DNA from 4 places in the Laedolimicola sp. genome. Region 1 is predicted to be linked to each of the others. Evidence: riboswitches for the same ligand, from Rfam matches in the RefSeq annotation. Region 1 holds a riboswitch; each other region holds the start of a gene.
The links. A riboswitch is a leader RNA that binds a small molecule or an ion and turns the genes downstream of it on or off. The one in region 1 is predicted to bind cobalamin.

Region 1 (7,976 bases):
GCAGCGCCGACGGCAGCAGCAGAGCTTACCTATGGACAGACCCTGGCAGAAAGCACGCTGACGGGCGGAAAAGCAGTGAACCCGAATACGCAGGAGGCGGTGGCAGGCACCTGGAGCTGGGCAGATGACACAGTGAAACCGACGGTGGACAATCAGGGCTATCAGGTAGTCTTTACACCGGAGGATACAGCCAATTATAACCGTATCGAAGCGACGGTAGGGGTAACCGTGAAAAAGGCGGTTCCGACCATCAGCGAAGCGCCGACGGCGTCCGACCTGACCTATGGACAGACCCTGTCTGAAAGCACACTGACAGGTGGGGCAGCAGATACAGATGGAACCTTTATCTGGGCAAAAGCTGATACCAGACCGGAGGTCAAGGACAGCAATGTCACCGAATATGAAGTAGTATTTACACCGACAGATACAGTCAACTGGGAGAATGCGGCAGCACAGGCGAAGGTAAAGGTAAGCCCGAAGATCCTTACCTGGGACGGAAGCGCCCTGACAGTTCTGACCAAGCTGGCCGATGAAATGAAGGACGCCAGTCTCATCGGAGAACTGAAGGTCTCCGGTCTGTTGGACGGCGACGACGCAGGCCTGAGCTATGAGAGTCTGACTGCTGAGTTTGATACAGCGGAAACAGGAACCGACAAGCAGGTAACCGTGACCATCGCAGGAGCGGCTCTGACGAATGCCAATTATGAGCTTCCGGCTGAGACTGCCTTTACGCTGAAGGGCTCCATCGAAAAGACTGCGGCTCTGCCGGGTCAGACAGGTCTCGGAAACGATTACCGTCTGGTTATGGGCGCAAAGGACGTAACCGAGGTAACGCCGGATCTGGCAAAGACAGAGAACCTGAACACACCGGAAAAGATCGTGGAATATCTGAAGAAGCTTCTGGTGGATTGTAAGATCGACGGAAAGAATCCGGCGAAGGAAAATACGGCTGTTTATGACGCAGTGCTGCTCTATAGCGCAGACGGCGGTGAAACCTGGATCCGCGCGACGGCAGACAACTTCCCGGCAGAGGGCGTCAAGGTGATCCTGCCCTACCCGGAGGGCACCAACGCAGCCGATTACCGTTTCAGCGCGGTACACATGTTTGCAATGAACCGCGGCGCGTATAAGGCGGGCGATGTGGAGACTCCGGAACTGACATTGACGAAGGATGGCATCACCATGACCCTGAAGAGCCTCTCCCCAATAGCCCTTTCCTGGGTAAAGGTGGAGAAAGCGCCCGAGACGAAGCCCGGAGATCATTCCGGCAGCAGAAATAAGAGCGGCGGAAGCGCCGTCACAAGCGCAGCCACCGGCGACAGCAGCCAGCCCGTATTCTGGGGCGCAATGGCGTTGATTTGCCTGCTGGGCATCTCCATGCTGCTTACAGCAGTACGCAGAAAACGCGGGCAGCGGACAGAGTAATACGAGGATAAGGGATTGAAAACCCGGAACAGGGCGTCTGAGGCATTACTGCTTCAGACGCCCTGTTTCTTTCGGAAGCTCTATGCGCGGATACTGCCGCAGCAGCTTTTCCAGTTCGTAGATAGCCGGGGTCAGGAATTTATTTTTGTGATAAACCAGTTTAAAGGTCCGGTTCCATTCCTGATTTTCAGGAGAAAAAATGCGGAGACGCTGATGACGGATTTCATGGTACATCAGACGCAGAGACATGACAGACAGAACCTTGTTGTATAAAACGGCGTTCAGGATCGTGCGGGGGCAGTTGGCTTCCCAGGTGATACGGATGGAGAGCCCCTGCTCTGCCACGTACTGTTCAAAAAGCCGTCGTGTGCCGCTGCCCTGTTCACGCATGGCAAAAGCCTGTCCGTTTAAATCCGAAGAGTGAAGTGTCTCCATTTCATAAAAAGGATGATGAATCCCTGCTGTCAGAACAAGACAGTCGTCGATAAGAGGGAGCACAATCAGATCGGGAGACTGAATTTCACCCTCTACAATCGCGGCGTCCAGCTGGGATCTCAAAAGCTTTTGTTCAATTTCGGCAGTATTGCTCACAAAGGAATATACTTCCAGACCCGGCAGCTTCCTTTCCAACTCCAGAATCACGGAGGGAGTCAGACAGGTACCGACGGTGAGGGTGCTGCCAAGCTTCAGCGTAGCGGTCTGCCCCTGATTCATCATCAACTGATCCAGCTCTGAAAACCGGGAAATCAGCTCCGGAGCCTGGGACAGCAGAAGCTTTCCCTGTTCTGTCAGGTAAAGCTTTTTCCCGAGCCGTTCAAACAACAGACAATGGTAATGTTTTTCCAGTTCCCGGATGGCCTGGCTGACGGTGGGCTGGGTCAGATACAGATGCTCTGCAGCTGCACACATGGTGCCGTATTCGGCGACGGCGGTAAAAATCGAAAGATGGCGAATGGTCATGTAAAATCCCCTTTTCTGTCAGATGTATAGATAAAACCTATTGATTTAATAAAATAATATCATTTTTCAAATTGATAAGCAAGTGCTATAGTAAGAGTAACGAAAATGTATCAGAAAAGGGGAAGAAAAATGAAGGTCATTGTAGTGGGCGGTGTAGCAGCCGGAACCAAGGCTGCAGCCAAGCTGAAGCGGGAAGATCGAAATGCGGACATCCGGATCCTGACAAAGGGAAAGGATATTTCCTATGCGGGCTGCGGTCTTCCGTATTATGTGAGCGGCGTGATCCGGGAAAAAAAGGATTTGCTGGTGCATACGCCGGAATCTTATGAAAAAGTAACCGGAGTGCCGGTGGAAATCCGGACTGAAGTGACAAAAGTAGACCGAAAAGGGAAAACTGTGGAGGCTGTGAATCTGGATACGGGAGCAGTCGAAGCCTATGCGTATGATAAGCTGGTGATTGCCACGGGCGCGCGTCCCTTCGAGCCGGATTGCCCGGGCACGCAGCTGAAAAATGTATTTTATATGAGAACGCCGGAGGACGCAGATATGCTTCGGCAGACTGTGGAGGCTGGAGAGATCCGTCGGGCAGTGATCGTGGGCGGTGGATTTATCGGACTGGAAATCGCGGAAAATCTGGCGGCGAAGGATGTGAAGGTATCTGTCATTGATTTCGCGCCCCATATTCTGCCGGGCTTCCTGGATCCGGAGATTGCGGATTATGTGGAAAATAAGCTGGCGGACGCGGGCGTCATGTGTTTTACCGGAACGGGCCTGGAAGAAATTCTCGGGGAGGAGAAGGTAGAAAAGGTAAAAACCTCCCGCCGTGCCATGAAGGCGGACGCCTGCATCCTGGCTATGGGAATCCGTCCCAATACGGAATTTTTGCAGGACGCCGGTCTGGAAATGTTCAAAGGAGCTCTGTTGACAAATCAGGCGTTGCAGACAAATGATCCGGATATCTACGCGGTCGGCGACTGCGCTATGGTAACGAACCGGATTACCGGAAAGCCCCAGTGGTCGCCCATGGGTTCCACAGCGAATATAGCGGGCCGCGCGGCGGCGCAGCACCTTGCCGGGAAAACAGTGCAGTATCCGGGCGTGCTGGGAACCGGCGTGGCGAAGCTGGCCGGCTTCTGCATGGGAAGAACCGGATTACTGGAGCAGGCGGCGCGGGAAGCAGGCTATGACGCAGAGAGTGTGATTTGTGTGGTGGACGATAAGGCACATTACTATCCGGGCGCAGCTTTATTTGTCATAAAGCTGATTGCAGATCGGGAAAGCCACAGGCTGCTTGGTATGCAGACTGTGGGAACGGGAGCGGTGGATAAGCTGACGGATATAGCGGTGACTGCGATTTCCATGAAAGCGACCCTGGAGGATCTGCAGTACATGGATTTTGCGTACGCGCCGCCCTTCTCCACTGCGATTCATCCGCTGCAGCATGCAGTGAATATTCTGCTGAATAAGCTGAACGGGGAGCTGGACAGCATGACGGCCGCAGAGTATGCGGAAGAAGGAGAAAATTATCGGATCGTGGATGCGGGTATTACACCGTCGCTGCACGGGTATCCCTATGTGGATCTGAACAGCCTGGACGGTCCGGCAGACGGGCTTGGCAGGAACGAAAAACTGCTTTTGGTATGTTCCAAGGGAAAACGGGCTTATCTGGTGCAGAACCGTCTGAAGGCTTACGGATATACGGATACAAAGGTACTGGAGGGCGGCATGACCTTCCATACAGAATTAACAGAGGAAGAATAAAAGGAGGCACACAATGGCTACATTAACAATCAGCAAGGAAGATGAAAAGCGCGTAAAGGCAATGGGATTTCTGAGCAATAAGGGAACCGATAATTTCTCGGCAAGAATCATTACCGTCAATGGAAAGATAACGGCTGCGCAGCAGAGATGCATTGCGGAAGCGGCGGAAAAATTCGGAAACGGAGTGATAACCTTTACCACCCGTCTGACGGTGGAGGTACAGGGCGTTCCCTACGACAAAATCGAAGAATTCAAGGAATATATTGCCAGAGAAGGACTAATTACAGGTGGAACCGGTTCTGTGGTACGCCCGGTTGTAGCCTGTAAGGGAACCACCTGCCAGTATGGACTTTTGGATTCCTTCGCCATTTCCGAGGAAATCCATCACCGTTTTTATGAGGGGTATCACACGGTAAAGCTGCCGCACAAATTTAAGATTGCGGTAGGCGGCTGCCCCAACAATTGTGTAAAACCGGATTTAAATGATTTGGGAATCATCGGTCAGAGAATCCCCGAATTTGACGAGGATAGCTGCAACGGATGTAAGAAGTGCAGCGTAGAGGCAGCCTGTCCCATCGGCGCGGCAAAGGTGAAGGACGGCGTTCTGGAGATTAACAAAGAAATCTGTAACAATTGCGGCCGCTGTGTGGGTCAATGCCGTTTCGACGCCATCGAAGACGGTCAGTACGGATTTAAGATTTACATCGGCGGCCGCTGGGGCAAAAAAATCAATCACGGAAAAGCGCTGCGTAAGGTGTTCACCAGTAAGGAAGAAGCCTTAAACGTGATTGAAAAGGCGATTCTCCTGTATCGGGAGCAGGGCATTACCGGCGAACGTTTCGCTGCGACCATCGAACGTCTCGGCTTCGATAACGTGGAGCAGCAGCTTCTGTCTGATGAAATTCTGGAGAGAAAGCAGGAGATTCTGGATGCGCAGCTTCATCTGACAGGAGGAGCAACCTGTTAAAAGGGAAACCCTATAGGGTATATTTTGTTGACGAAAGCCCGTCTGTATGCTACACTGACTAAGGTATAACGCAGAGAGTATGCATGATGCATAAAGCAGGGGAATCAGGTGGAAGGCCTGAGCGATCCGGTCACTGTAAGCAGCGTGTCTGCAAGCCAGGCTACCTGCTCTTTGCGGGAAATGGACAGGCTTCCGTGGAAAGCGGTTCCGGATATAGTTGGCGGCCGATGGGATGAAATCCGCTGCTGATCATAGGGAGAGATCTGTCATAAAATACAGATCTCTTTTTGTTTTGCAAGCGCATGAGGAGAAAATTATGTTAAATCAGTTTTCAAGAACAGAACTTTTACTGGGAAAAGAAGCCATGGAGATTCTGGAGCATTCCAGGGTGGCAGTCTTCGGCATCGGCGGCGTGGGCGGCTATGTGGTGGAGGCCCTGGCGAGAAGCGGCGTGGGAGCCTTTGATCTCATCGACGACGATAAGGTGTGCCTGACGAACCTGAACCGCCAGATTATTGCCACCCGGAAGACGGTGGGTAAGTACAAGGCCGAGGTCATGAAGGAGCGTATCCTGGAGATCAATCCGAAGGCGGAGGTCAATACACATCTCTGCTTCTTCCTGCCGGAAAATAAGGATGAATTTGATTTCAGCCGGTACACCTATGTGGTGGACGCCATCGATACAGTCACCGCGAAGATTTCTCTGGTGGAGGAATGTGAGAAGGCAGGCGTGCCTCTGATCAGCAGCATGGGAGCGGGCAATAAGCTGAATCCCTTCCTGTTCGAGGTGGCGGATATCTATAAGACCAGCGTATGTCCGCTGGCGAGAGTCATGCGGCGCGAATTGAAAAAACGCGGCATCAAAAAGCTGAAGGTGGTCTACTCCAAGGAGAAGGCGGTGCGTCCCATCGAGGACATGTCCATCAGCTGCAGAACCAACTGTATCTGCCCGCCGGGAGCCAAGCATAAATGTACTGAACGCCGTGACATTCCGGGTTCGACCGCATTTGTACCGTCCGTAGCGGGACTTCTGATCGCAAGTGAAATCGTAAAGGATCTGACCGAGGACGCCATGAACCGCGCCCGGGCAGCCCAGGAGCAGGAGGAGAATAAATAGATGAAGGGTAAATTATACGGCATCGGCGTGGGTCCGGGTGATCCGGAGCTGTTGACGCTGAAAGCAAAACGGATTCTCGATGAAGCGGATATCATCGCCGTTCCGGTAAAAGAAGCCGGAGAAGAGAGTACGGCGCTGGAAATCATCCGCCCGGTGGTGGAACTGGAGCATAAGCACCTCCTGGAAGTCATTTTCCGGATGGCAAAGGATAAGGAGGAGCGGAAGAAGTGCAGAGCAGCGGCCTGCGAGCAGCTGACCGCAGAGCTTTCCCGGGGAAAGAATATCGCTATGATTACCCTGGGCGACGTCTCGGTATACAGCACTTACATGTATGTGAACCAGTATGTGGCAGAGCATGGCTTTGAAACGGAGATTATCCCGGGTATTCCATCCTTCTGCAGCGGAGCGGCTGCGGCCCGGTTACCGCTGATGGAGGGAAATGAGTCCCTGGTGATCGTGCCCTCCGTCCGTGCGGAGCAGCAGGTGGAGGAGGCCATCGCCCACTATGACAACGTGGTCATCATGAAGGCAGGTGGCAGCATTGGCCGCATCCTGGAGCTGATGAAAAAGTATGACCGCGCGGAAAGCTGCGCTACGGTCATCAGCTGCGTGGGTATGAAGGACGAATATATCGGATCCCTGGATCCGGAGAGAACATACAGTTACTTTACAACCGTCATCATTAAGAGAGAGAAGAGGTAAAACAATGGTATCATTTATCGGAGCAGGCCCGGGAGATCCGGAGCTTCTGACAATTAAGGGAAAGAAACTGATCGACAGCGCGGATATTATCATTTACGCAGGTTCTCTGGTAAACCCCAAGGTGCTGGCGGACGCCAAGGAGGGCGCGCAGATCTATAACAGCGCCACCATGACCCTGGAAGAGGTTCTGGCTGTCATGAAGGACGGCGAAGCCAAGGGCCTGAAGGTGGTCCGTGTACATACCGGCGACCCGGCTATCTTCGGCGCGCACCGGGAGCAGATGGACGCTCTCGATCGCATGGGTATCGAGTATGAGGTCATTCCGGGGGTCAGCTCTTTCCTGGCGACTGCGGCAGCCCTGAAGAAGGAATACACGCTGCCGGGTGTGAGCCAGACGGTGATCCTGACCCGCATGGAGGGCAGAACGCCCATGCCGGAGGGGGAAAAGCTTCAGGATCTGGCCAGACATCACGCCACCATGATCATTTTCCTGAGCATCGGTATGATGGAGGAGCTGTCCGCAACCCTTCGGAAAGAATATCGTCCGGATACACCTGTGGCAGTTGTATACAAGGCAAGCTGGCCGGAACAGAAGATTGTAAGAGGAACCCTGTTGGACATTGCAGAGAAGGTAAAGGCAGCAGGCATCACCAAGACTGCGCTGACTGTAGTAGGAGATTTCCTGGGAGATGATTATGAGCTGTCCAGGCTTTATGACAAGACCTTTACCCATGAGTTCCGGAAGGGAGTCGAAGCGTAATGAGCATCCGGCTTATCAGCATCAGCCATAAGACGGCGCCGCTGGAGGTTCGGGAGCTTTTCGCCTTTACCAAAGAGAAGCAGGCGGAGCTTGAGAAAATCCTCATAGACGAGGGCGGCGCGGCAGAGAGCGTCATTATCGCTACCTGCAACCGGACAGAGATTTATACCTATTTTGATAAAAACCAGGATAAGAAGAAAAACGTATTTACCAGGCTGCAGGAGCTGATTCTCCGGGAATCCGGAGCGGCAGCCGTGAAAGAGGACGTATCCGATTATCTGCGC
Region 2 (7,976 bases), on a different contig from region 1:
GGCAGACGCAGTGGGAACCACGGTAGGAGCTCTTCTTGGAACTTCTACCACCACCACCTTCGTAGAGAGCGCCTCCGGCGTATCCGAGGGCGGAAGAACCGGCCTGACGGCCATGACCACCGCGGTACTTTTCGCGCTGGCTCTGCTGCTTTCCCCGATTTTCCTGGCTATCCCGTCCTTTGCGACGGCTCCGGCCCTGATCGTCGTAGGCTTTTACATGGTAAATCAGGTGGGTCTGATTGATTTCAGCGATTTTGGCGAGGGTATTCCGGCCTTTATCTGTATCGCGGCTATGCCGTTCTTCTACAGCATTTCCGAGGGAATCTCCATGGGAGTTATCTCTTACGTGGTGCTGAATATAGCCACAGGCAAGGCAAAGGAGAAGAAGATCAGTATTGTTATGTATGTACTGGCTGTGCTGTTCCTGCTGAAATATTTCCTGATTTAAGGAGAGCGGAAGGCAAATTACAGACAGTACGCAGTTAGACGTGGAGAAAAATGCAGCGTACAGTGGAGAGGAGTAAGAATATGCTTGTAAAGATATACACCGACGGCGCGGCCCGCGGCAACCCGGGCGGACCGGGCGGCTACGGCGTGGTGCTGCATTATACGGACAGTAAGGGGCAGCTCCATGAGAGGGAGTACAGCCAGGGCTATAAGAAAACCACCAATAACCGGATGGAGCTGATGGCAGTTATCACAGGTCTGGAAGCGCTGACGCGTCCCTGCCGGGTGGAGCTCTATTCGGATTCCAAATATGTGACGGACGCCTTCAATAAGCGCTGGGTGGATTCCTGGCTGAAAAAGAACTGGAAGGGCAGCTCCGGACCAGTGAAAAACGTGGACCTCTGGAAGCGGCTTTTAAAGGCGAAGGAGCCCCATCAGGTGGAATTTATCTGGGTCAAAGGCCATGACGGTCATCCGCAGAACGAGCGCTGCGATCAGCTGGCTACCACGGCGGCGGACGGGGACGGACTGATAGAGGACGAGGGACTGAATGACTGATTTCTTATTATAATAGTAGGGAAATAAAATAACAGAGCAGATGTGTGGTAGAAAAATACAGAAATACCGGACATCTGCTTTTATTTGTTACATAAATGGAAAAAGAAGGTAGAATATCTTACGGGAAATGGTGGAAATCTTAAGAAAATGCGAAGAAGGGATTGCGAAAAGCTGCTCTGTTATGCTAAAATAGCAAAATCACTGCCTTTTCGGTGCTGACGGGAGAAACAGACCGGAAAGAGAAGAAAAGGAGAGTAATTATGAGTGATAACAATTTTAAGCCTTACATTCCGGCTGAGAAGTCTCTTCCGGAGTTTACGGCGACCTCTGTCATTCTCGGTATTCTGCTGGCTGTTCTGTTCGGCGGCGCAAACGCTTACCTGGGACTGAGAGTTGGTATGACTGTTTCCGCGTCTATTCCGGCGGCAGTTATTTCCATGGGTGTCATCCGTGTCATCCTGAAAAAGGATTCTGTTCTTGAGAACAATATGGTACAGACCATCGGTTCCGCCGGTGAGTCCGTAGCCGCAGGCGCTATCTTCACCATGCCGGCTCTGTTCCTGTGGGCCAGCGAGTGGGGCACCAGTGCTCCGTCTCTGGTAGAGATCGCCATCATCGCAGCTATCGGCGGCAGCCTGGGCGTTCTGTTCATGGTTCCGCTGCGGAAAGCACTGATTGTGCAGGAACACGGCGTACTTCCCTATCCGGAAGGGCAGGCTTGCGCGGAGGTACTTCTGGCAGGTGAGGAAGGCGGAGAGAAGGCCGGTATCGTATTCAAGGGTCTGGGTCTGGCAGCAGCTTACAAGTTCGTCACAGACGGCCTGAAGCTGTTTCCCAGCGAGGTTCATTATGAGATTCCGGCTTACAAGGGATCCGGCGTCGGTATCGACGTACTTCCGGCTCTGCTTGGCGTCGGCTATATCTGCGGAACCAAGATTTCTTCCTACCTGTTCGCAGGTGGTGTACTGGGCTGGTTCGTGCTGATGCCGCTGATCGTTCTGTTCGGTCAGAATGTCACCCTGTTCCCGGCGAGTGTAAGCGTCGCTGAGCTGTACGCGGCAGACGGTTCCTTCGCTATCTGGAGCAACTACATCAAATACATCGGCGCAGGCGCCGTAGCAGCGGGCGGAGTCATCAGCCTGATCAAGTCCCTGCCGCTGATCGTTCGCACCTTCCGCGACGCCATGAAGGGCTACGGCAAGGGCAATGCAGGAAGCGATCTGCGTACAGACAAAGACCTTCCGATGAAGGCTATCATCCTTGGCGTAGTAGCTCTGGCCCTGCTGATCTGGCTGATCCCGATTGTTCCGGTGAATCTGTTCAGCGCAATTCTGATCGTGATTTTCGGTTTCTTCTTTGCAACCGTATCCTCCCGTATGGTAGGTCTGATCGGAAGCAGCAACAACCCGGTATCCGGTATGACCATCGCGACGCTTCTGGTAACCGCTATGATCCTGAAGGCGACCGGTCAGGTAGGCCAGGCTGGTATGACAGCAGCTATCGCTATCGGTTCTGTGATCTGTATCACAGCAGCGATTGCCGGAGATACCTCTCAGGACCTGAAGACCGGTTACATCGTAGGCGCTACACCCTGGCGTCAGCAGATCGGTGAGCTCATCGGTGTGGTAGCATCCGCAGTGGCCATCGGCGCGATCCTGTACCTGCTGAATGCAGCATGGGGCTACGGTTCCACCGAGCTTCCGGCTCCCCAGGCGACTCTGATGAAGATGATCGTAGAGGGCGTTATGGGCGGCAACCTGCCCTGGACCCTGGTATTTGCAGGCGCGTTTATCGGTATCGTAGTGGAAGTCCTGGGTATCCCGGTACTTCCCTTCGCCGTAGGTCTGTATCTGCCGATTCATCTGAGCACTCCGATGATGATCGGCGGTCTGGTTCGTCTGTTCCTGGAAAAGAAGAAGGGCATGGACGAGAAGGCAAAGAAAGATATGATCGACAACGGCGTACTGTATTGCTCCGGTCTGATCGCAGGCGAGGGCCTGGTAGGTATCCTGCTGGCAGTCTTCGCGATCATCCCCATGGCAAATGGTTCCCTGGGCGACGCGATGGGCGATACCATTCTTTCCAGAACCCCGCTCAACGGCAATATCGGCGGTCTGATTTTCTTTGCCCTGCTGACCGCGACCCTGTTCAAGGTCACCATTGGCAGAAAGAAGAAATAAATGAAGAAAAAAAAGAATTATCTGGATTTTGTGCCGGTCTGCGCGCCGGGCTACAGCTGGAAGTTGAATGAAAAGAAGCTGGTGGAGATAGAAGTACAGAACAAAGGCTTCTATAATTGGCTGGCACAGAAGTTTTTCAAGCGGCCGAAGGTCAGCTATATCAGTCTGGACGAGTACGGCAGCTTTGTATGGCAGCAGATGGACGGCCAGCGGACCATCTACGACATCAGCTTTCTGGTAAAGGAATGCTACGGCGAGGAGGCGGAGCCGCTTCTTCCGCGCCTTACGAAGTTTTTCCAGATTCTGTATCAGAACCATTATATCGGATACAGTACTCCGCTGGAGAAAAAGAAACAAGCATAGAGATCAGGAAATATTAAGAATTGGCAGCAGTCCTTCCTCCCGGAGGGCTGTTGCCTTTTTCTTTGGAAACGGGTAAAATAGATATCAGATAAAATGGACGGCGGCAGCGAAGGGACGGAATCCATGGCGGGACGGAAAAGATCTTTTTACAGGGAAATGATAAAATACATTCAGATAAGTATTCTGGCAGTTCTCATGGCGCTCCTTGTAGGCGGCGCATTGTGGGCGGCGGAAGGCTTTTCTGCGCCCGGGAAAAGCGCGGAGGCTTTGGCGGATGCAGGGATGGATTCCCTGGAAAATGCGGACACTGAGAAAACAGGAAAGCTGTCAGTGGAAGTACCGACCGTACATGTGTTGACGCCGTCCGGAAAATCAGAAGCCTCTGAAGCTTGGGCAGAGGAATCGGAAGGTGCAGAAGCCTCGGATGGAGAGAACCGGAAAGAGGATGTTGCCTTATTGTTTGCAGGCGACCTGTTTCTGACTGATGTTTTACAGGAAAAATACGAGCGAAATGGCATTTCTGCAGCGGCCACATCAGATTTGCTTTCCATTACCCGCGGCGCCGATATCTTCATGCTGAATCAGGAATTTCCTTTTGGAACTACCGGTGAGGCAATGGAAGATAAGCAATATACCTTCCGGGTGGATCCCAAATATGCATCTGTATTACCGGAGCTGGGGGCAGATATCGTGACCCTGGCCAATAATCATATGCTGGATTTCGGCAGAGGGCCGCTTGCCGAGACATTAACGGCACTGGACGGAGCGGGCATTCTCCATGTGGGAGCAGGGCAGAACCTGGAGGAGGCAAAGGCTCTGAAAACCATGGAGGCAGGCGGACGGGTCATTGGCTTTCTGGGAGCCACCCGTGTGATTCCGGAGCATTCCTGGACTGCGTCTCAGAGCAATTCCGGTCTCTTTACCACCTATGATCCGACGAAGCTTCTGGGGGAGATACAGGCGGCGAAGCAGCAGTGCGACTATGTAGTGGTCTATGTCCATTGGGGAATCGAGCGGAACACAGAGCCGGAGGAGTATCAGAAGTCCTTGGCCCGCCAGTATATCGACGCCGGGGCAGACGCTGTAATTGGCGCGCACCCCCATGTGCTGCAGGGGATTGAATATTATCAGGGAAAACCGATTTTTTATAGCCTGGGCAATTTTATTTTCGCGAACCGGACCTACGAAACCATGATGGCAGAGCTGACCATTACAGACGACGGCATAGAGGTAAGGGTGATTCCCTGTGTCAGTACGGCCAACCAGATGGGACTGATGGATGGCAGTGAGCGGGCAGCCTTCTATGGAAATCTGCAGGGGCTGTGCTTCGGCGGCGTTACGATAGGGGAAGATGGAAGCGTCAGGGAGTAAGAAAAAAAGATGTATAAATTATCAGAAAAATATAAAAAATACGTGAAAAATAAAGAAATTAAAAATTTTGAAAAAAACACTTGCATTTCCCCTTGTCTTATTATATACTAAACAAGTCGCAAGCGAGCGGCACAAAAGAATAAGGAAATGGTCGATTGGTCAAGCGGTTAAGACGTCGCCCTCTCACGGCGAAAACAGGGGTTCGATTCCCCTATCGACTGCTGAAAAGCTTCTGGTTATCCAGGAGCTTTTTGTTTTATGCAACAGGAAATTCCTATGGAATCCCCTGTTACATAAAAAATATTATCGCACTGTGGAGAAGTGGAAGAAACTGGCATGGATTAACAATATTTGATGCTTGACAAGAAAAGAAAAAATATGTTATATATTTAACGGAGTGAGTGCCGACTAACAGAAATGTTGGGCCGGTGAAAAGGGAAACAGGTGTAAATCCTGTGCGGTGCCGCCGCTGTAAGCGCAAAGTTTCAGGGCCGTTTTCCTTCACTGTCCGTAAGGTACAGGAAATGGTACGGGACGGGAAGAAGGAAGACAAAAAAGGCCGGCGTAAGTCAGAAGACCTGCTTATTCTGCTTTTGCTGTCACGGTCCATGACATTTGCGAAAGATAGAGGGCGCAGTGCGTCCGGATGCCGAATACGGGTGCATCATCTGATCAGAAGTGATTGGGTGGTGCTTTTTTTATGGACGAATCATTTTACAGAACGAAGGAGAAGAAACATGAAGAAGAAAGTAGTAAGCGTACTCTTAAGTACCTGTCTCGCGGCAGGCCTGCTGGCAGGCTGTGGTTCCAAGGCAGCGGACACCACAACAGAGGAGAACACAGAGGCTGCCGAAAGCGCCGACGAGACAAAGGAGACTGCAGACGCAGACGACGCCTATGAGCCGGTTACCATTACCCTGAACCTGGAGCGTTCCGGACTGGGTGAGAACGTAGAGTACACCATCACCAAAATGCCCTCCGCTGTGGTAGCTTCCGGTGACCAGATGGCAGATTTTTTCTTTGATCTGGGATTGCAGGATCAGATGGCAGGCTATACCAAGGGCTTTTGCTGGAGTACGGCTTCCGAGTATCCGGCCCGCGATCAGGTTCCCCAGCTGATGAACCCGGGCGAAGGCCTGACAAATCTGTCCAAGGAAGAGCTGCTGGCAACCGGCTGCGATTTCCTGATGGGCTGGGATTCCACATTTTCCGATAAGAATTTCAACAAGGATTTCTGCGATGAGAATGGTATCGCCATGTATTTCCCGTATGTATGCACAGACAGCGCAACCTTTGCGGATCTGTATAAGGACTACGAAACTCTGGGCGAGATCTTCAAGGTGCAGGATCTGGCAGCTGAGAAGGTACAGGCTATGAAGGATACCCTGCAGGAGGTGCAGGACGCTCTGGGTGATGAGGCCTATGAGAATCCGGTAAAAGTATTTGCTTATGATTCCGGAGAGGATGTACCGTTTACCGCTTGCCAGGGCATGCCGGGCGACATCATCAAGAAGGCCGGCGGTATCTCCATCTTCGATGATATCGAAGCAGGCTGGGCAAAGCCCTCCTGGGAGGAAGTAGTAGAGCGTGATCCGGACGTGATTCTGATTCTGGAGTATACCGGAGACGATGTAGCAGAGAAGCGGGAGTTCCTGGAGACCAATGAATTCACCAAGGATCTGCGCGCCGTAAAGGAAGGCAGAATCTACTCCGTATGCTGCAGCGATATGCAGGGTAGCGCAGGAAGCGCCAACGCGGTTAAGACCATTGCAGAGCAGCTGTATCCGGATAAATTCTAACAGGGGGAAAGACAGGGGAGTGAAAGCTCCCCGTTTTTCTTGCTCATTCTATTTGTGTTCACGAAGGAGGAATCTATGAAAGGAACAGTAAAATCGGGCAAAGGCCGCTTCCTTGTGACGCTGCTGCTGGTATTGCTGCTGATTGCCGCGGTATTGACCATATCCGTAACCATCGGCGCAGTGAACGTCTCAGCAGGCGATATTGGAAAAATTCTGGTAAATAAAATCTCTGGGAAGGATATCTTTCGAATTGCCTGGGAGGGCAAGACGGAAAATATCATCTGGAATATCCGGTTTCCCCGCGTGCTGATGGCCTTTATCGTAGGTGCGGGACTGGCGCTGTGCGGCGTCCTGATGCAGGCGCTGACCAAGAATCCCCTGGCAGATCCCTATGTACTGGGTATCTCCTCCGGAGCTTCTGCCGGAGCAGTCTGTGCCATCCTGCTTGGTTGGTTCAGCTTTATGGGCGGATATTCCGTTATCTTTGGCGCTACCATGGGAGCGGCTGTCTCCATCTGTCTGTCTTTAAGTATCGCCTCCATTCATGGCCGGATTACCTCGACGCAGCTGGTGCTGGCGGGTATCGCGACTTCCGCCCTGTTTTCAGCCTTTACCAATCTGATGGTATACGGAATCAATACGGGATCGGATAAGACGAAGATGGCGCTCTATTGGATGGTAGGATCCTTAAGCGGAGCCACCTGGAGCAAGCTGAGATATGTGGTGGTGGTTGGCGTTGTGGTAATCGTGGTCATTTTCCTGTTCGCGAAGGAGCTGGATGTATTGCTTCTGGGCGACGACGTGGCGGAAACTCTGGGTGTGGATACCCGTAAAATGAAACTGGTTATTATTGCGGCTTCCACGATCCTGACCGGCGTTGTGGTATCCGTCAGCGGCGTTATCGGATTTGTGGGACTGGTTGTACCCCATATTATGCGAAGCTTTGTGGGATCCGGACACAGACGGCTGATCCCCATGGCGATTCTGGGAGGAGGACTCTTCACAATGCTTACCGATCTGATTTCACGCACCATCATTGCTCCGTCTGAATTGCCCATAGGCGTGGTGGCGGCCTTTTTCGGCGCGCCCTTCTTCCTGTATCTGATTCGCCGGGGCAATATGGGAAAAAAGTAGAGGAGGCAGAGTATGAGTTTACAGGTAAAAAATCTGGATTATCAGATAGACGGAAAAAGCATTCTGGAACAAATCTGCCTGGAAGTGCAGGACGGCGAGTTTGTGGGCCTGGTTGGTCCCAATG
Region 3 (7,976 bases), on a different contig from region 1:
CGGGCTTCAGCTTCGAGGGAACGGTGCTTCACATCTTTGAGGATGGAATCGTAGGCGTTCTGTCCGACAGCTACAATGTGGGAATTCTGGTGTTTCTGGTGATCCTGGGAGCCATCGTGTCCTTGATGAACCGGGCCGGAGGCTCGGCGGCCTTTGGACGGTGGGCCAGCGAGCATATTAAGACCCGCACCGGCGCGCAGCTGGTGACCGTAGCCCTGGGCGTGCTGATTTTTATCGATGATTATTTTAACTGTCTGACCGTAGGAAGCGTGATGCGTCCCGTGACGGACAAGCACAATATTTCCCGTGCCAAGCTGGCGTACCTCATCGACGCCACGGCGGCTCCGGTCTGCATCATTGCCCCCATTTCATCCTGGGCGGCGGCTGTAACCGGTTTCGTAGAGGGTGAGGACGGACTGGCGCTTTTTGTCAGCGCGATTCCCTATAATTTCTACGCGATTCTGACTATCGTTATGATGATTACGATAGCAATTCTGAACATTGATTTCGGTTCCATGAAGGTCCATGAGGACAACGCAAAGAAGGGCGACCTGTTTACTACGCCGGACAGACCTTACGGCAACGCAGAAGGCCTGGATAACGTGGGAAATGGTTCCGTAAAGGATTTGCTGATTCCGATTCTTTCCCTGATCATCTGCTGTGTTATCGGCATGATTTACACCGGCGGCTTCTTTGACGGCGCGGACTTCGTGACCGCCTTCTCCAACAGTGATGCGTCCATCGGTCTGGCCATCGGAAGTGCTTTCGCCCTGGTCATCACGATTCTGCTGTATGTGAGCCGTAAGGTCCTGGGCTTCAAGGAGTGCATGAACTGCATTCCCGAGGGCTTCAAGGCCATGGTTCCGGCCATCATGATTCTGACCTTCGCCTGGACCCTGAAGGCCATGACAGACAGCCTGGGCGCCGCGGAGTTCGTGGCTAATCTGATTAAGAGCAGCTCTCAGGGTATGGTTGCTCTGCTTCCGGCTATTATTTTCCTGGTTGGATGCTTCCTGGCTTTTGCCACCGGAACCTCCTGGGGAACCTTTGGTATCCTGATTCCGATTGTGGTAGACGCGTTCCAGACCACCCATCCGGCGTTGATGACCGTGGCCATCTCTGCCTGCATGGCGGGCGCTGTCTGCGGCGACCACTGCTCCCCGATTTCCGATACGACCATTATGGCGTCTGCGGGAGCCCAGTGTAACCATGTAAACCATGTGTCCACCCAGCTTCCCTATGCGGTCAGTGTAGCAGTGATTTCCTTTATTACCTATATTGTGGCAGGATTTACCCAGTCTGCGCTGATTTCTCTGCCGGTAGGTATCATATTGCTGCTCGCTTATCTGTTATTTATGAAAAAACGGGCGAAATAATGCAAAAAGGAAGAAAAAATAGCGGAAAAACAGTTGATTATTTCAGAAAGACTGCTATAATGCTTGTGTAGGTTATGTGAAATCAAATAAGAAGCAGCTGGTGCCGTTAAAAAACGGAGAATAGGGAAGCAGGTGAGAGACCTGCGCGATCTCGTCACTGTATGCAGGAGCGGCTTATCATACGTCACTGAGCCATCGGGAAGACGATAAGCAGCGCTTGTACTGTAAGCCAGGAGACCTGCCAGACTGCGGCGCATGGAGTCGAAAGATTCCGGATCACGAGGATTGATAGTGCCAGATGGGGTATAGACACAGCTGTTCCGCGCAGCGCTGTTTTGCGTGGATGGGCGAACAGATGTAAAGCTGACGACTGAAAATCCGACGATCCACAGGATCGTCGGATTTTTTAGCAGATTCCTTCTGATCTTATGAATTTCATTTAACTGAAAAATTTTTGCAGGAGGAAAAGAAAATGAAAAAGAAACTTGTAACACTGTTATGTGTAACAACTCTGACAGCATCCATGCTGGCAGGCTGCGGCAGCAAGGCTGAGACGCCGGCTGCAGACACTACTACTACGGAAGAGACCACAGACGCTGCAGAGGAGACTGCAGACGACGCGGACGCAGATCAGGCTGCAGCTGACAACGTAGCAGCCCTGATTGACAAGATCTATGTTCAGGAGAGAACAGAGACCACAGACGCTGACTGTAAGGCAGCCAAGGAAGCATGGGACGCTCTGACAGACGCTCAGAAGGAGCTGGTAGAGGGCGAGAACGCTGACCCGGATTACTTCGGACGCGACACCGGAGACGCTTCCAAGGATGATCCGAGAAACCAGGACGAGATCGGCGAGAACGAGCTGCTGGTAGTAAGCTTTGGTACTTCCTTCAATGACAGCCGTGTAGCTGATATCAAGGGTATCGAGGACGCTCTGGCAGAGGCAAATCCGGACTGGTCCGTAAGACGTGCCTTTACCGCACAGATCATCATCAACCATATCCAGGCCCGCGACGGCGAGGCAATTGACAACATGGATCAGGCTCTGGATCGCGCAGTTGCCAACGGCGTAAAGAACCTGGTAGTACAGCCGACCCATCTGATGCACGGCGCTGAGTACGACGAGCTGATGGAGGCGGTAGACGCATACAAGGATAAATTTGAGTCTGTAAAGGTAGCTGAGCCGCTTCTGGGCGAGGTTGGAGCAGACGCTTCCGCAGTCAACGCAGACAAGAAGGCTGTTGCCGAGGCTATTACTGCTGAGGCTGTAAAGACGGCTGGTTTCGATACTCTGGACGCAGCAAAAGAGGATGGCGTGGCATTTGTATTCATGGGTCATGGTACCTCCCATACCGCAAAGATTTCCTATAGCCAGATGCAGGCACAGATGAAGGATCTGGGATATGAGAACGTATTTATCGGAACCGTAGAGGGCGAGCCGGAAGATACTGCATGTGAGAATGTGATTAACGCAGTTGCAGAGGCCGGTTACACCAAGGTTGTACTTCGTCCGCTGATGGTAGTTGCAGGCGACCATGCAAACAACGACATGGCAGGCGACGATGACGATTCCTGGAAGAGCATGTTCAACGCATCCGGCAAGTTCGAGAGCGTAGACTGCCAGATCGCAGGTCTGGGCGAGATCGAGGCAATCCAGAATCTCTATGTTGCTCATACCGCAGAGGCTATGAAATAAGTAAGGATAAAGGACAAGAAAAGAAATGAAGAAGAAAATCATCGCGTTAATGGGAATGGCAGTCTTAAGCTGCACACTGGTGATGGGCTGCGGCAGCAAGGCGGAGACGCCGGCTGCAGAGACTACCACAGAAGCGGAAAGCTCCGATGAGAAAACTGCCAAGACAGAAGAAACGGCGGAGCCGGAAAAGGCTGACGCAGAAGAAGCTGCAGCAGCGGCACTGGAGGACGGCGTTTACACCGCAGATTTCAATACAGACAGCAGTATGTTCCATGTAAATGAATTTTACGAGGGAAAGGGAACGCTGACCGTAAAGGACGGACAGATGACCATTCATGTGGTTATGCCTTCCAAGAACATTGTGAATCTGTATGAAGGTCTGGCAGAGGATGCCCAGAAGGACGGCGCAGAGCTTCTGCAGCCGACCGTAGAGACCGTAGATTTCGGCGATGGTACAGAACCGGAGGAGGCCAATGCCTTCGACGTACCGGTTCCCGCACTGGACGAGGAATTCGACCTGGCGCTGATCGGAACCAAGGGCGTATGGTACGACCATAAGGTCAGCGTATCCAATCCGGAGCTTCTTCAGGACTAGGCTTTAGAAAAAGCGAACAATAACATGCAGGGGCTGTTGTAGAATGTGCAGAACGTTTTGCGGCAGCCCCCTTGTTCCAATTATAGGAAATTCAAATAGAAGGAGTAAGACAATGACAATCGAGGATTTACAGCTGGCGGACGGTAATTATACGGTAGAAGTGGCCATGGAGGGCGGCAGCGGCCGGGCCACTATTGAGTCACCTGCCGCGTTGTCCGTGGAGGACGGACAGGCTGTGGCCCAGATTACCTGGAGCAGCAATCACTACGACTATATGATCGTGGGCGGCGAGAAGTATCTTCCGGTGAGTACAGACGAGCATTCGGTTTTTGAAATTCCGGTGGAGGTCTTTGACGAGGGGATCGATGTGATTGGCGATACGACGGCCATGAGTACGCCCCATGAGGTAGAATATACGCTGACCTTTGCGTCAGATTCTATTCAGGGAGAGAATGGCGGCAGCACGGGAGGAGCGGGCTCCACTACGGCGGCAGCAGGTATTGTGATAATTGCGGTAGCGGCAGCGATTGCGGCGACTGTGATGCGGAAGAAGAGGAATACAAAGGCATGAAAAAGAAACTGATGGCACTTCTTCTGTGCCTGGCTATGTGTCTGGGACTTACGGCCTGTGGAGCAGGCGGTTCCGGCACGGCAGAGAACAGCACGGATATCAGTGACGAGCTGACTTATACGGACAGCACGAAGCTGGAATACGCGCAGAAATTTACCATTGACAATTATGAGGGCGGCTATTCACTGATAACCATCACGGACGGCGGACGCTTCCTGGTGGTTCCTGAGGATAAGGAAGCGCCGGAGGATCTGGCGAAGGATATCACGGTACTTCAGCAGCCCATTCAGAATATATATCTGGTGGCTTCGGCGGTCATGGACATGTTCGTATCCCTGGACGCCCTGGACAGTATTCGCTTCAGCGGCACCAAAGCCGACGGCTGGTATATCGATGCGGCGAAGGCAGCCATGGAGAATGGCGACATTCTCTATGCAGGCAAATATTCTGCGCCGGATTATGAGCAGATTCTGGCGGAAAATTGCGGCCTGGCCATCGAGAACACCATGATTTCCCATACGCCGGAGGTGCAGGAGCAGCTGGATAAATTCGGAATTCCGGTGCTGATAGATCATTCCAGCTATGAGCCGAACCCCTTAGGCAGGACCGAGTGGGTGAAGCTCTACGGCCTGCTGACCGGCCATGAGGAAGAGGCTGAGGCGGCCTTTGCCAGTGAGGCGGATGCTTTTAAGGCCATCAGCGGCGAAGAAGCCACAGGCAAGACGGTGGCATTTTTCTATATCACCAGCAACGGCGAAGCCAACGTGCGGAAATCTGCCGACTATCTGCCGAAGATGATTGAGCTGGCGGGCGGCACGTATATTTTCCAGGATCTGGGAGATGCAGAGGATGCTACTTCCACCCTGTCCATGACGATGGAGGAGTTCTACGCAGGGGCGAAGGACGCGGATTACATCATTTACAACAGTACCATAGAGGGACAGCTCTCCTCGGTGGATGAGCTGCTGGCAAAAAGCCCGCTGCTGGGGAAATTCAGGGCAGTGCAGGAGGGCCATGTGTACTGTACCATGAAGAATCTGTATCAGTCTACCATGGAGCTGGGCACGATTACGTCGGATATTCACCGGATGCTGGTGGGGGACGACGGGGATCTGACTTATCTTTACAAGTTAAACTGATACGCTTCGGAACGCAAAGAGAGGGATCCGGAAAGTATGCGCCGGATAACAGACACACGATAGCTGTGGGAATTTGCACAGTGACAGAAGGGAACGGGAACAATGAGTAACACAACAGGCGGCAGAAATGCCCGAAATAAAGGAAGATACTGGGCTGCATTTCTGATACTGGCCCTGCTGGTGCTGATTTTTCTGGTTTTGAGCATCTGCATCGGAACCGTGAACATTCCGCTGGCGGAGATTCCAAAGATTCTGGGGAAAAATGGGAACGATGATACCTATACGGATATCGTCATGGGCATCCGATTTCCCCGGGCTGCAGCAGCAGGCATCCTGGGCGGCGGCCTGGCTCTGTCCGGCTATCTTTTGCAGACCTTCTTCCATAACCCCATCGCGGGTCCCTTTACACTGGGGATCTCCTCCGGCGCAAAGCTGGTGGTGGCCCTGGTCATGGTGGCAGCCCTGGGAAATGCTTTTGCTTTAAGCTCCTGGGTCCTGATTATCGCGGCCTTTGCGGGAGCCATGCTCTGTATGGGCTTTGTGATTCTCATGTCACGGGTCATGGATCAGATGTCCATGCTTATCGTCAGCGGCGTCATGATCGGCTATATCTGTTCGGCTGTGACGGACTTCGTGGTGACCTTTGCGGATGACGCGGACATCGTGAATCTGCACAACTGGTCCAAGGGAAGCTTTTCCGGCATGACCTGGGACAATGTGCTGATTATGGCCATCGTGGTGGGAATTACAGCTATCTGCGTCTTTCTCATGTCCAAGCCCATCAGCGCATACCAGATGGGAGAGGCCTACGCAAAAAATATGGGCCTGAACGTGCAGGTATTCCGGGTTCTTCTGGTGCTGCTTTCCAGCGTCCTGTCGGCCTGCGTGACGGCCTTTGCGGGTCCGGTCTCCTTCGTGGGAATCGCGGTGCCCCATCTGGTCAAGAATCTTTTCGGGACGGCGAAGCCTATCCTGATGATTCCGGCCTGTTTCCTGGGTGGAGCGGCTTTCTGCCTGTTTTGCGACCTGCTGGCCCGGACCATGTTTGCGCCGACGGAATTGTCCATCAGTACAGTGACGGCGGTGTTCGGCGCGCCGGTGGTCATCTACATCATGATTCACAGAAAAAAGGAGAGGGCGGAGTAGCATATGGATACCTATTATTTCTACACGGAAGGGCTGACCGTCGGCTACCACGGCGTTCCCCTGATCAAAGACATCCGAATCGGCCTGAAAAAGGGTGAAATCCTGACTCTCATCGGCCCCAACGGCGCGGGCAAGACTACGATTCTGAAAAGTATCATCCGGCAGCTGGCGCCCTTAGGCGGCGTGGCGGTGCTGGACGGCAAGGCTATGGGGGATTTGAGCGGCAAGGAACTGTCTCAGAAGCTTTCTGTAGTGCTGACCGAGCGCATCCATCCGGAAATGATGACCTGCCGGGACGTGGTGTCCACAGGCCGTTACCCCTATACGGGCAAGTTTGGCGTGCTCTCCGGGGAGGACTGGGCGGTGGTGGACGAGGCCATGGATCTGGTACATATCCATGAGCTGGCGGATCGGGATTATACGAAGACCAGCGACGGTCAGAAGCAGCGGGTCATGCTGGCCCGGGCCCTCTGCCAGCAGCCGGATATTATTGTGCTGGACGAGCCCACTTCATTTCTGGATATCCGTTACAAACTGGAATTCCTTTCCATTATTCAAAATATGTCACGGACAAGAAATCTGTCTGTCATCATGTCCTTACATGAACTGGATCTGGCAGGCCGTATCTCGGATAAAATTGCCTGCGTGCGGGGCGATAAGGTGGATCGGTTCGGGACGCCGGAGGAGATTTTCACCGAAGGGTATATTCCGAAGCTGTATGGCATGACCGTGGGAACCTACGACGAGCTGACCGGCGACCTGGAGCTCCCGGCTGTGGATGGGGAGCCGCGGGTCTTTGTTATCGCCGGAAATGGCATGGGCACGGCGGTGTTCCGAAAGCTTCAGAGGGAGAGAATCCCCTTTGCAGCCGGGATCTTGTGGGAAAATGATTTGGATTATCCGTCGGCGAAGGCGCTGGCAGTGCAGACGGTGAGGGTATCGGCTTTTCAGACGATCGGAGAGGAGCAGATCGCGGAGGCGAAACGGCTCATAGATGGCTGTGAACGGGCGATTTGTACCGTGAAACTTCCTGAGACAGGCGCAGAGGCCGGGATGGCGGCAGGACTGTGTGAGCTCAAGGAGTATGCGGCACAGCAGGGTAAATTAGAAGGAATATAGTAGAAAGTCAAAAGAGAACGTGGAAAGTGATAACCTCGGTTTTGCCGCAGAATCAGTGGAGAGAGGGATTACGGACCACGTTTTTTGTGGGTGCAAGTATAAAGCTTTCATGATATAGAACAGACTTTTCGCGGAAAAGCCAATTCATTGTCGTATCGTTACGAAATTTGCCGGATGGAAATAATTTACAAAAACATTACAATATGCTATTCTTTAACTATCAGATTAATCTTTTGTATCACAGGGCGCTTCTTCCCAATGATCCCATGATTTTTTTGACAAACAAGCTTCAAAAGCCCGTGCAAAATTCATTGCTCATCGGGTGTCTACACCT
Region 4 (7,976 bases), on a different contig from region 1:
TGGATTCCCGCTGTAATCAGAACGGTCTTTCCTTTTCCGCAGCCGCAAATCAATGTCGCCGGCATCGGATACATTTTTTCCTCTCCTGCTTCTTCCACCGGGATTTCTATCGTCACTCTTCTTTTTTCTCCCGGCTGTAAAGAAAATCCTGCAATCTTCCACATGGTATGGTCCTCTCTTTCTTGTCATGCATACAGATGACAGGCAATCCAATGTCCTTTCTCCACCTCCCGGAGCTGCGGCCTCTCTGCAGCGCAAATCTCCATGCATTTTTCACAGCGGTTCCGAAACGGACAGCCTGTCGGACGCTCCAAGGGGCTTGGAATCTCGGAATCCAGGCTTTCTATCTCTTTTTCAAAATCCATATCCAGAGAAAATACCGCACTTTTTAACGCCTCTGTATAGGGGTGGCAGACGCCGCGGCCCAGCTTCTTTCCTTCCGCAAGCTCCACCACAAAGCCCAGATACATAATTGCCGTTCTGTGGGAGACGGAGCGGATCAGCGCCACGTCATGACAGATGAAAATAATCGACGTATGCTTCTCTCTCTGAAGCTTTACCAACAGCTCCACGATACTTTTCTGAACCGATACGTCCAGCGCCGATGTGGCTTCATCGCAAATCAGGACCTCCGGCTCCAGGGCCAATGCGCGCGCAATCGCCACACGTTGCTTCTGGCCGCCTGACATACTGTGCGGATACCGCTCTGCAAATTCCTCCGGAAGCTCCACCATCTTCAGAAGCTCCCGCGCCTTCGCTGCTTTTTCCGACGGTTTTATCAGTCCATAATTTTCCAGCGGTTCGCACAAAATATCCTTTACCTTCATTCTGGGAGAAAATGAGTCCGTCGGATCCTGAAATACCATCTGAATATGACGGCGCATTTTCCGCTTTCTCTCCCCCTTCCAATCCGCGACATTTTCGCCGAACAGGAGAAGTTCCCCATCGGTGGGTGGCTCAAGCAGCGACAGCACGCGCACCAGCGTACTCTTGCCGCATCCGCTTTCCCCGGCAATTCCCAGGGTCTCGCCTTCATAAAATTTCAAAGATATATCGTTGTTTGCGTACAAAGGGCGTCCGTCGGGGGCTGTAAATACCTTATTTAAATGACGAGTCTCCAAAATTGGTGTTTTTTCCTTACACATAGCCTTCTCCATACATATTCGGAACCGCAGCCAGCAGTTTTCTGGTGTATGCGCAGCCCGGCTGCTCCAGTATTGTCTTCCGGTCTCCCTCTTCCACAATCCTTCCATTCTGCATAACCACAATCCGATCTGACATATATGCCGCCACGCCCAGATTATGGGTTACCAGGATAATGGAGGTTCCGTGATTTTTCCGCAGCTCCATCATCTGACGCACGATCTGCGCCTGTGTCGTCACGTCCAGGGCAGCTGTGGGCTCGTCAGCCAGCAGCAGCTCCGGTTCAAAGGTCATGGCAATGGCAATTCCGACCCTCTGACGCATACCGCCGGACAGCTGGAAGCCGTAGCTCTTCATAATGCGCTCCGGCTCCGACAGCCGCATGGCTTCCAGCATGGCCACCGCCTTTTCTTCCGCCGCTTTATGGCCCAGCCTTTCATGCTTCTGAATATATTCTATATACTGCGAGCCGATTTTACGTATCGGATTCAGCATAGCTCCGGAATCCTGGAAAATCATAGATATCCTAGATCCCCGGAGCTTCTGCATTTCCTTTTCGCTGTATTTAGGAAGAGACTTTCCCTCAAACAAAATATCGCCGGATACCAGCTCTCCTTCCTGTGGCAGAAGTCCCAGAATGGAACGTATCGCCGTAGTCTTTCCGCTTCCGCTTTCACCTACCAGGCTGATAATTTCTCCTCTTTTCATATGCAGGGAGAAATCACGCAAAAACGGCTGTCCATGATATGCAACTGTTATGTTCTCTATATCCAGCATGGGAAAGTCCCCTTTTCTATTTATTCTTCTTATTTATGACGCCGGTGTGATATCCTTTGTTACCCAGTAGTAGTCGCACACATAGCTGTGAACGCCTTCTACAGAAGCTGCGGAGCAGAGATTGAAATTATAGGCGCCGCTGCAGATGGTCGCCACGTCCTCCATCAGGATTTCCTGCATCTGTGTAAAAATTTCCGTCCGCTTTTCCGTATCAAATTCGCCGATCAGCTGTTCATACAGCGCGTCGTATTCTTCATTATGATAATTTCCGTAATTAAAGCTTGTATCGGTAATCTTTCCGTACCAGTGCTTCAGGAAGTTCTCCGGATCTCCGGTAGGTGTGGTTACTTCATTGTTGAACATCAGATCAAAGCCCTGGGATACCCGCAGGTCTACTACATTTTCCGGCATGGAAATGGTGCTCTTGATTCCGATTGCTTCCAGCTGGACCCCATACGCTTGCGCAATTACGTCCTGCTGACGGCTGGTTGTCGCTACAATACTGATGTCGATATTTTTGCCGTCCAGTTCGCGGTATCCGTCTCCATCGCCGTCTACGATACCGGCCTCGTCCAGCATAGTCTTAGCTGCCTCCGGATCGTAGCTGTACGGGTTATCCAAATCATAGCCGGGTACCGGCGTATTATTGGTGTAAGTATAGGAGCCGCCTGTGGATACATCGCACACGGTCTGACCGTCAATTGCCGTCATCACCGCTTTTCTCAGGGTATCATTGCCCAGCACTCCGTCAAAATTGATAAACCAGTTGCACACACGGTTTCCACCGGTGACGTCAATCTGATAGGTATCCGCATTCTCCAGAACCGCTCTGTCAGACGCCGCAATGTTGATTCCCATGTCTGCAGAACCGTCCTGCAGGGCCATTGCGCGGGCAGAAGCCTCCCCAAGCTTCATGACATTGACTGTCTCAAAGGGTACTTCACCGTCCCAGTAATTGTCATTTTTTACCAGCTGGATATCATGCTCCGGATCGTTGGATACAAAGCAATAGGGTCCTGTACAAATCGGTCCGTCCGCAGCGATATCGCGATCCGCAGAGCCAGCCACATCGATAATGCCATACCAGGGATACGCAAGGCAGCCCGGCAGGTCTACGGTCGGCTCACTTGTTACAATCGTCACAGTCCAGGCTTCATCGTCTGCGCTGATACTGTCATATGTGAAATAATTCCAGGGGTTTCCATTTCCGCCCTTATTGGGATCTGTCACCTCAAATAATCTCTCCAGGGATTCCTGAACCTTTGTCGCCGTCATCGATTCTCCATTGGAGAAGGTTACATTTTCTTTCAGCTTTATGGTCCAGGTCAGCTGATCGTCCGCTACAGACCAGTCTTCTGCCAGCCACGGCGACACGGTGCCGTCGTCCTCAAAACGGGTCAGGGTTTCCAGCGCGCCCCAGCGCATTACAAACCAGCTGTTCCAGTCATCTGCCGGATCCAGGGTTGCGCTGGTCAACTCTGTCGCCACATTTAGCTGTGTTTTCGCGCTTCCTCCGTCTGACACTGCTTTCTGCTCTGTTCCTGCGCTGCCGCCGCATGCTGTGATACTGCCCGCAAGGCACAGGCTAAGGGCAAGGGCAATCAGTTTTTTTCCGTTCATCTTCTCTTTCTCCTCTTCTTTCTTCGTTTTTCTGTTGCATTTGGATCTATCATATCTCTAATACAGTCACCCCAGAGATTAAAGATGACTACCGTAATAAAGACCGCAAGTCCCGGACAAAACAGCAGCCACGGGCTGCTCAGTATATAGGTTCTTCCCTCGCTCAGCATATATCCCCATTCCGGTGTGGGGGGCTGGATTCCAAAGCCAAGGAAGGACAGGCTTGCCAGCGACAGCATGATGGTGCCGATATCCGTCGCTGCCGTAATGATCATCGTAGGAAGCGCGTTGGGCAGCATATATCTCATCAGGATTCTGCTGTGTCTGGATCCTGAGATTTCCGCCGCGGATATATAAGTCCTGTTCCGTATCTTCAGCACCAGGCTTCTGGATAGTCTGGCATATCTGGTCCAGCTTACCGCCGCGATTGCAATCATGGAATTTTTCAGGCTTGGCCCGAGAATTCCCGCGATTGCCATGGCCAGAATCAGATCCGGGAAGGCGATCATCATATCGCCCACTCTCATGATTACCGCGTCTGCCACTCCGCCGAAATACCCGGCTATGATTCCAAGAAAGGTACCCACAACCAGGATTACCGCCACCAGAATCAGTACGCTGTATACACTGGTGGTCGCCCCGCAGATCACCCGGGAGAACACGTCCCGCCCCAGCGCGTCGGTTCCGAAATAGTGATCTTTTCCGGGCGCCTGGAATGCGTCGCTCAGTGACGCGCTCAACGGATCGTAGGGAACGATTTTGTCCGCCAGGAACGCCACTGCCAGAATAAGGAAAACCAGAATGGAAAGCACCGCAAATCTTGTATTCTTTTTCATCCGTTCTCCCCCTCCCTGGTCCTCGGATCAATGTAATGATAGGATATATCCACCAACAGGTTTACCACCATATAGATCAGGGCTATCCACAATACGAAGCCCTGGATCAACGGATAATCCCGCGCTTTCACCGCTCCCACCGCCAGGATACCCAGTCCCGGATAGGAAAAAATAATCTCCACCACCGAGGTTCCTCCGAGAAGCGATCCAAAGGATAGCCCCAGCATGGTAACCAGCGGGAGCATGGCGTTGGGAAGAACCTGGCGGAACAGTATTTCCCACTGATTCATTCCCCGGGCTCTCGCGCCTGTCACGTAATCCTGGTGCAGCTCCTCCAATACCGCCGTGCGCACCTGTCTGGAATATTTGGAGGCCATGGCAATGGCCAGCGTAATCCCCGGCAGCAGCATCTGTTCCATTCCGACGGAGCTGCTCGCCACCTTTACCAGTCCCAGCTTCAAAGCGAAGACATATAATAAGATCAGGCCAATCAGGAAGCCCGGAAGTGAAATACCCAGGAAAGAAAGAAAGCGAACGATATAATCCGCTATCCCGTCCTGTCTGACCGCTGAAAGAATTCCAAGGGGAACCGAAACAATTAACATCAGCCCCAGGGAAAACAGGGCCAGCCGGAACGTTGCCGGCAGCCTTTTCATCAGCAGCTCCAGTACCGGGGCGCTTTTACTGAAGGAGGTTCCAAAATCTCCGTGAAAAATACCGCCTATCCAGTCCACATATTGCTGTAAAAAGGGTTTGTCCAGTCCCATGGACTGCCTGGCCTGCTCCAGCATTTCCGGACTCGGGGTAATTCCCAGGGAATCATACATAGCTGTGGCCGGATCGCCCGGCGCAAGGTATGTTAATAAAAAGGTCAGAAAGGAAATGCCTATCAGCACTACGCACATCTGGATAAGTCTGGATACGAGCCTGTTCTTTTTCACTGTTTTCCTCCGTTTCAGCAATAAAAAAGCCATGGATACTTTTGCATCCATGACCGATTTTACATGGGAAATAAGCCTTCGCAAATAGATCGTTCGCTAAGGTTGCTGCATAGCAGTTCTCCTGACTCACATATTCAGGGAAGAAGCCCAGCGAACTCTCCTCGCCTTCTCAGGTTTACCCCAATGGCGGACTTTCATCTAAGGATCGTTCTTTATGTATACAGTGGCGGTACCGTCCATGATTTCCACATGATTCTCTATTCTTTATCAGCCGCCGTACGCGACTGACAACACTATGCCCGTTTATTTTACTTGATTCCTCTATATCTGTCAAGATTTTTCCATTTTTTGTCTTCCGGTAATTCAGCCTGTCCTTTCGGAAACAGGAATTATTTCTCTTTCTGTCCATACTTTCCTTGACCCGCTTCTCTTACATAGGTATAATGGGCATAGATTATTCTCAATACAAAATCAGGTATAAGGAAATCAGACAAATGGATTACAAACTTTTGCTCGACACCGCCGTCATGGCGGGGGAGCTGATGCTGGCCAACGGGGCTGAGACTTACCGGGTGGAGGATACCATGCAGCGGATGCTGGAGCTGTCGGGACTGAAGACCGCCGAGGCCTTCGTGATGGTGACCGGATTTCTGGTCACTCTGGACGACCCGTCCATCCAGTCCATGACGGTGACCCGCCGGATTCACAGCCGTGGCACGAACCTGAGTATCATCGACGAAATTAACAGTATTTCCAGAGGACTCTGCGGCGGGGAGCTGGAACTGGAGGAAGCCTTCCGGAAGATTAAAAAGCTGAAAAAGGAACCGCATCCGCCCCAGGCTTTTCTGCTGGCCAACGCAGGCGTGGCCGCGGCCTTTGCACTGACCTACGGCGGAACCTGGCAGGAGGCCTTTGTGGCGGGTGTGGCCGGATTTTTCATGGCCATCTGCCTGTATCTGTGCAGCTGCATGAAGCTGCCCTCCTTCTTCGGAATCCTGCTGAGCGCTGTGGTAATCTCACTGTTCGCAGGCGGACTTCTGAAGTTTCTTCCTATTATAGGGAACCTGGATTCCATCATCATCGCGGCCATTATGCCCCTGGTTCCCGGCGTAGCCATCACCAACGCGGTCTTTGACACCCTGCACGGGGATTATATCTCCGGCTCCGCCCGGATGATGGAGGCCTTTGTGGTCGCCGCCTCTGTAGCTATGGGTATTGTCATCGGACTTCGTTTCATTCAGTAAGGAGGTTTTATGCTGATACAGGTTATCGGCGCGTTTTTTTCCGTTGTGGCCTTTTCTTTTCTGCTGCACGTACCGCGCAAATATATCATCTGGGCCGGTTTCACCGGCGCGGTGGGCTGGTGGATCTATCTGTTTCTCATCGGAATCAATCTGTCTGTGGCCATGTCCACCTTTCTGTCCGGCTGTCTCGTCTCCCTCTGCGGCCAGATTTTCGCAAGGGTCCTGAAGGCTCCGGTCACGATTTTCGTCATCCCGGGCATCTTACCGCTGGTGCCGGGCGCGGGCATGTTCCGCATCGCCCACTCTGTCATCCGTTCCGACGGAATGACTTCCTATTATATTATTCAGACACTGATTGTGGCGGGAATGATCGCCCTGTCCATCATGGTGGTGGACAGTATTTTCCGCTTATTTTTAAAGACCAAAGGAGATTGTCATGTGGATCGCAGATAACTGGACCGATTATGAGATACTGGATACTTCGAAAGGAGAAAAGCTGGAGCGCTGGGGCGATTACCTGCTGGTGCGGCCGGATCCCCAGGTCATCTGGGATACGGAGCGAAAGCTGCCTGGCTGGAAGCGCATGAACGGCCATTACCACCGCAGCAAAAAGGGCGGCGGCGAGTGGGAATTCTTCGACCTGCCGGAGCAATGGACCATCCAGTATCCCCTCTGCCAGGGCAAGAATACCTTAACATTCAATCTGAAGCCCTTCAGCTTCAAGCATACAGGCCTCTTCCCCGAGCAGGCTGCCAACTGGGACTGGTTCGGTGAAAAAATCCGCAATGCCGGACGTCCCGTAAAGGTACTGAATCTCTTCGCCTACACCGGCGGAGCCACACTGGCCGCCGCTGCCTCCGGAGCTTCTGTCACCCATGTGGACGCTTCCAAGGGCATGGTAGGCTGGGCAAAGGAAAACGCCCGTTCTTCCGGACTGGGTGAGGCTCCTATCCGCTGGATTGTGGACGACTGTGTGAAGTTCGTGGAACGTGAAATTCGCCGTGGAAATCATTATGACGGCATCATCATGGACCCTCCCTCTTACGGCAGAGGCCCAAAAGGAGAAATCTGGAAAATTGAAGAGGCCATTCACCCGCTGATCCGTCTCTGCGCCCAGCTTTTGAGCGATGAGCCGCTGTTTTTCCTGGTAAATTCCTATACCACCGGACTGGCCCCGGCGGTGCTGACTTATATGATCGCCACAGAGCTGAAGAAATATAACGGTACTGTCGATTCCCAGGAGGTAGGGCTGCCCGTAACCGCATCCGGACTGGTGCTGCCCTGCGGCGCAAGCGGACGCTGGGAAACTAAATAGCTTTTTACAAAGTCAATGGCGGCTGGAGGTTCCGGCCGCTGTGTTTCTGTCTAAATGCTAAGGTTTCTTTTACATTCCAGATTATGTTTCATGGGATGCC

Region 2: it holds a riboswitch for cobalamin, as region 1 does, so the genes downstream of both, ACTRC3_RS04365 (ABC transporter substrate-binding protein) here and ACTRC3_RS03365 (tRNA threonylcarbamoyladenosine dehydratase) in region 1, are expected to answer to the same signal.
Region 3: it holds a riboswitch for cobalamin, as region 1 does, so the genes downstream of both, ACTRC3_RS00160 (sirohydrochlorin cobaltochelatase) here and ACTRC3_RS03365 (tRNA threonylcarbamoyladenosine dehydratase) in region 1, are expected to answer to the same signal.
Region 4: it holds a riboswitch for cobalamin, as region 1 does, so the genes downstream of both, nikB (nickel ABC transporter permease) here and ACTRC3_RS03365 (tRNA threonylcarbamoyladenosine dehydratase) in region 1, are expected to answer to the same signal.

The regions. Positions count from the first base shown of each region.
Region 1 is NZ_JBOKYU010000007.1:24,550-32,525, forward strand. Features, by position in the region: gene ACTRC3_RS03345 (YDG domain-containing protein) at 1-1,425, shown strand, start outside; gene ACTRC3_RS03350 (LysR substrate-binding domain-containing protein) at 1,471-2,385, opposite strand; gene ACTRC3_RS03355 (FAD-dependent oxidoreductase) at 2,515-4,146, shown strand; gene ACTRC3_RS03360 (4Fe-4S binding protein) at 4,160-5,113, shown strand; cobalamin riboswitch at 5,172-5,299, shown strand; gene ACTRC3_RS03365 (tRNA threonylcarbamoyladenosine dehydratase) at 5,430-6,230, shown strand; gene cobI (precorrin-2 C(20)-methyltransferase) at 6,231-6,932, shown strand; gene cobM (precorrin-4 C(11)-methyltransferase) at 6,937-7,692, shown strand; gene hemA (glutamyl-tRNA reductase) at 7,692-7,976, shown strand, end outside.
Region 2 is NZ_JBOKYU010000010.1:40,731-48,706, reverse strand. Features, by position in the region: gene ACTRC3_RS04395 (NCS2 family permease) at 1-448, shown strand, start outside; gene rnhA (ribonuclease HI) at 529-1,005, shown strand; gene ACTRC3_RS04385 (OPT family oligopeptide transporter) at 1,263-3,185, shown strand; gene ACTRC3_RS04380 (PqqD family protein) at 3,186-3,548, shown strand; gene ACTRC3_RS04375 (CapA family protein) at 3,705-4,919, shown strand; tRNA gene ACTRC3_RS04370 (tRNA-Glu) at 5,069-5,140, shown strand; cobalamin riboswitch at 5,302-5,519, shown strand; gene ACTRC3_RS04365 (ABC transporter substrate-binding protein) at 5,657-6,718, shown strand; gene ACTRC3_RS04360 (FecCD family ABC transporter permease) at 6,794-7,852, shown strand; gene ACTRC3_RS04355 (ABC transporter ATP-binding protein) at 7,865-7,976, shown strand, end outside.
Region 3 is NZ_JBOKYU010000001.1:27,662-35,637, reverse strand. Features, by position in the region: gene ACTRC3_RS00165 (Na+/H+ antiporter NhaC family protein) at 1-1,376, shown strand, start outside; cobalamin riboswitch at 1,459-1,636, shown strand; gene ACTRC3_RS00160 (sirohydrochlorin cobaltochelatase) at 1,849-3,072, shown strand; gene ACTRC3_RS00155 (hypothetical protein) at 3,098-3,667, shown strand; gene ACTRC3_RS00150 (hypothetical protein) at 3,780-4,238, shown strand; gene ACTRC3_RS00145 (ABC transporter substrate-binding protein) at 4,235-5,377, shown strand; gene ACTRC3_RS00140 (FecCD family ABC transporter permease) at 5,480-6,523, shown strand; gene ACTRC3_RS00135 (ABC transporter ATP-binding protein) at 6,527-7,642, shown strand.
Region 4 is NZ_JBOKYU010000056.1:3,158-11,133, reverse strand. Features, by position in the region: gene ACTRC3_RS10590 (hypothetical protein) at 1-164, opposite strand, end outside; gene ACTRC3_RS10585 (oligopeptide/dipeptide ABC transporter ATP-binding protein) at 186-1,046, opposite strand; gene ACTRC3_RS10580 (ABC transporter ATP-binding protein) at 1,138-1,920, opposite strand; gene ACTRC3_RS10575 (ABC transporter substrate-binding protein) at 1,954-3,540, opposite strand; gene nikC (nickel transporter permease) at 3,537-4,376, opposite strand; gene nikB (nickel ABC transporter permease) at 4,373-5,317, opposite strand; cobalamin riboswitch at 5,412-5,630, opposite strand; gene ACTRC3_RS10560 (threonine/serine exporter family protein) at 5,812-6,561, shown strand; gene ACTRC3_RS10555 (threonine/serine exporter family protein) at 6,571-7,014, shown strand; gene ACTRC3_RS10550 (class I SAM-dependent methyltransferase) at 6,998-7,876, shown strand.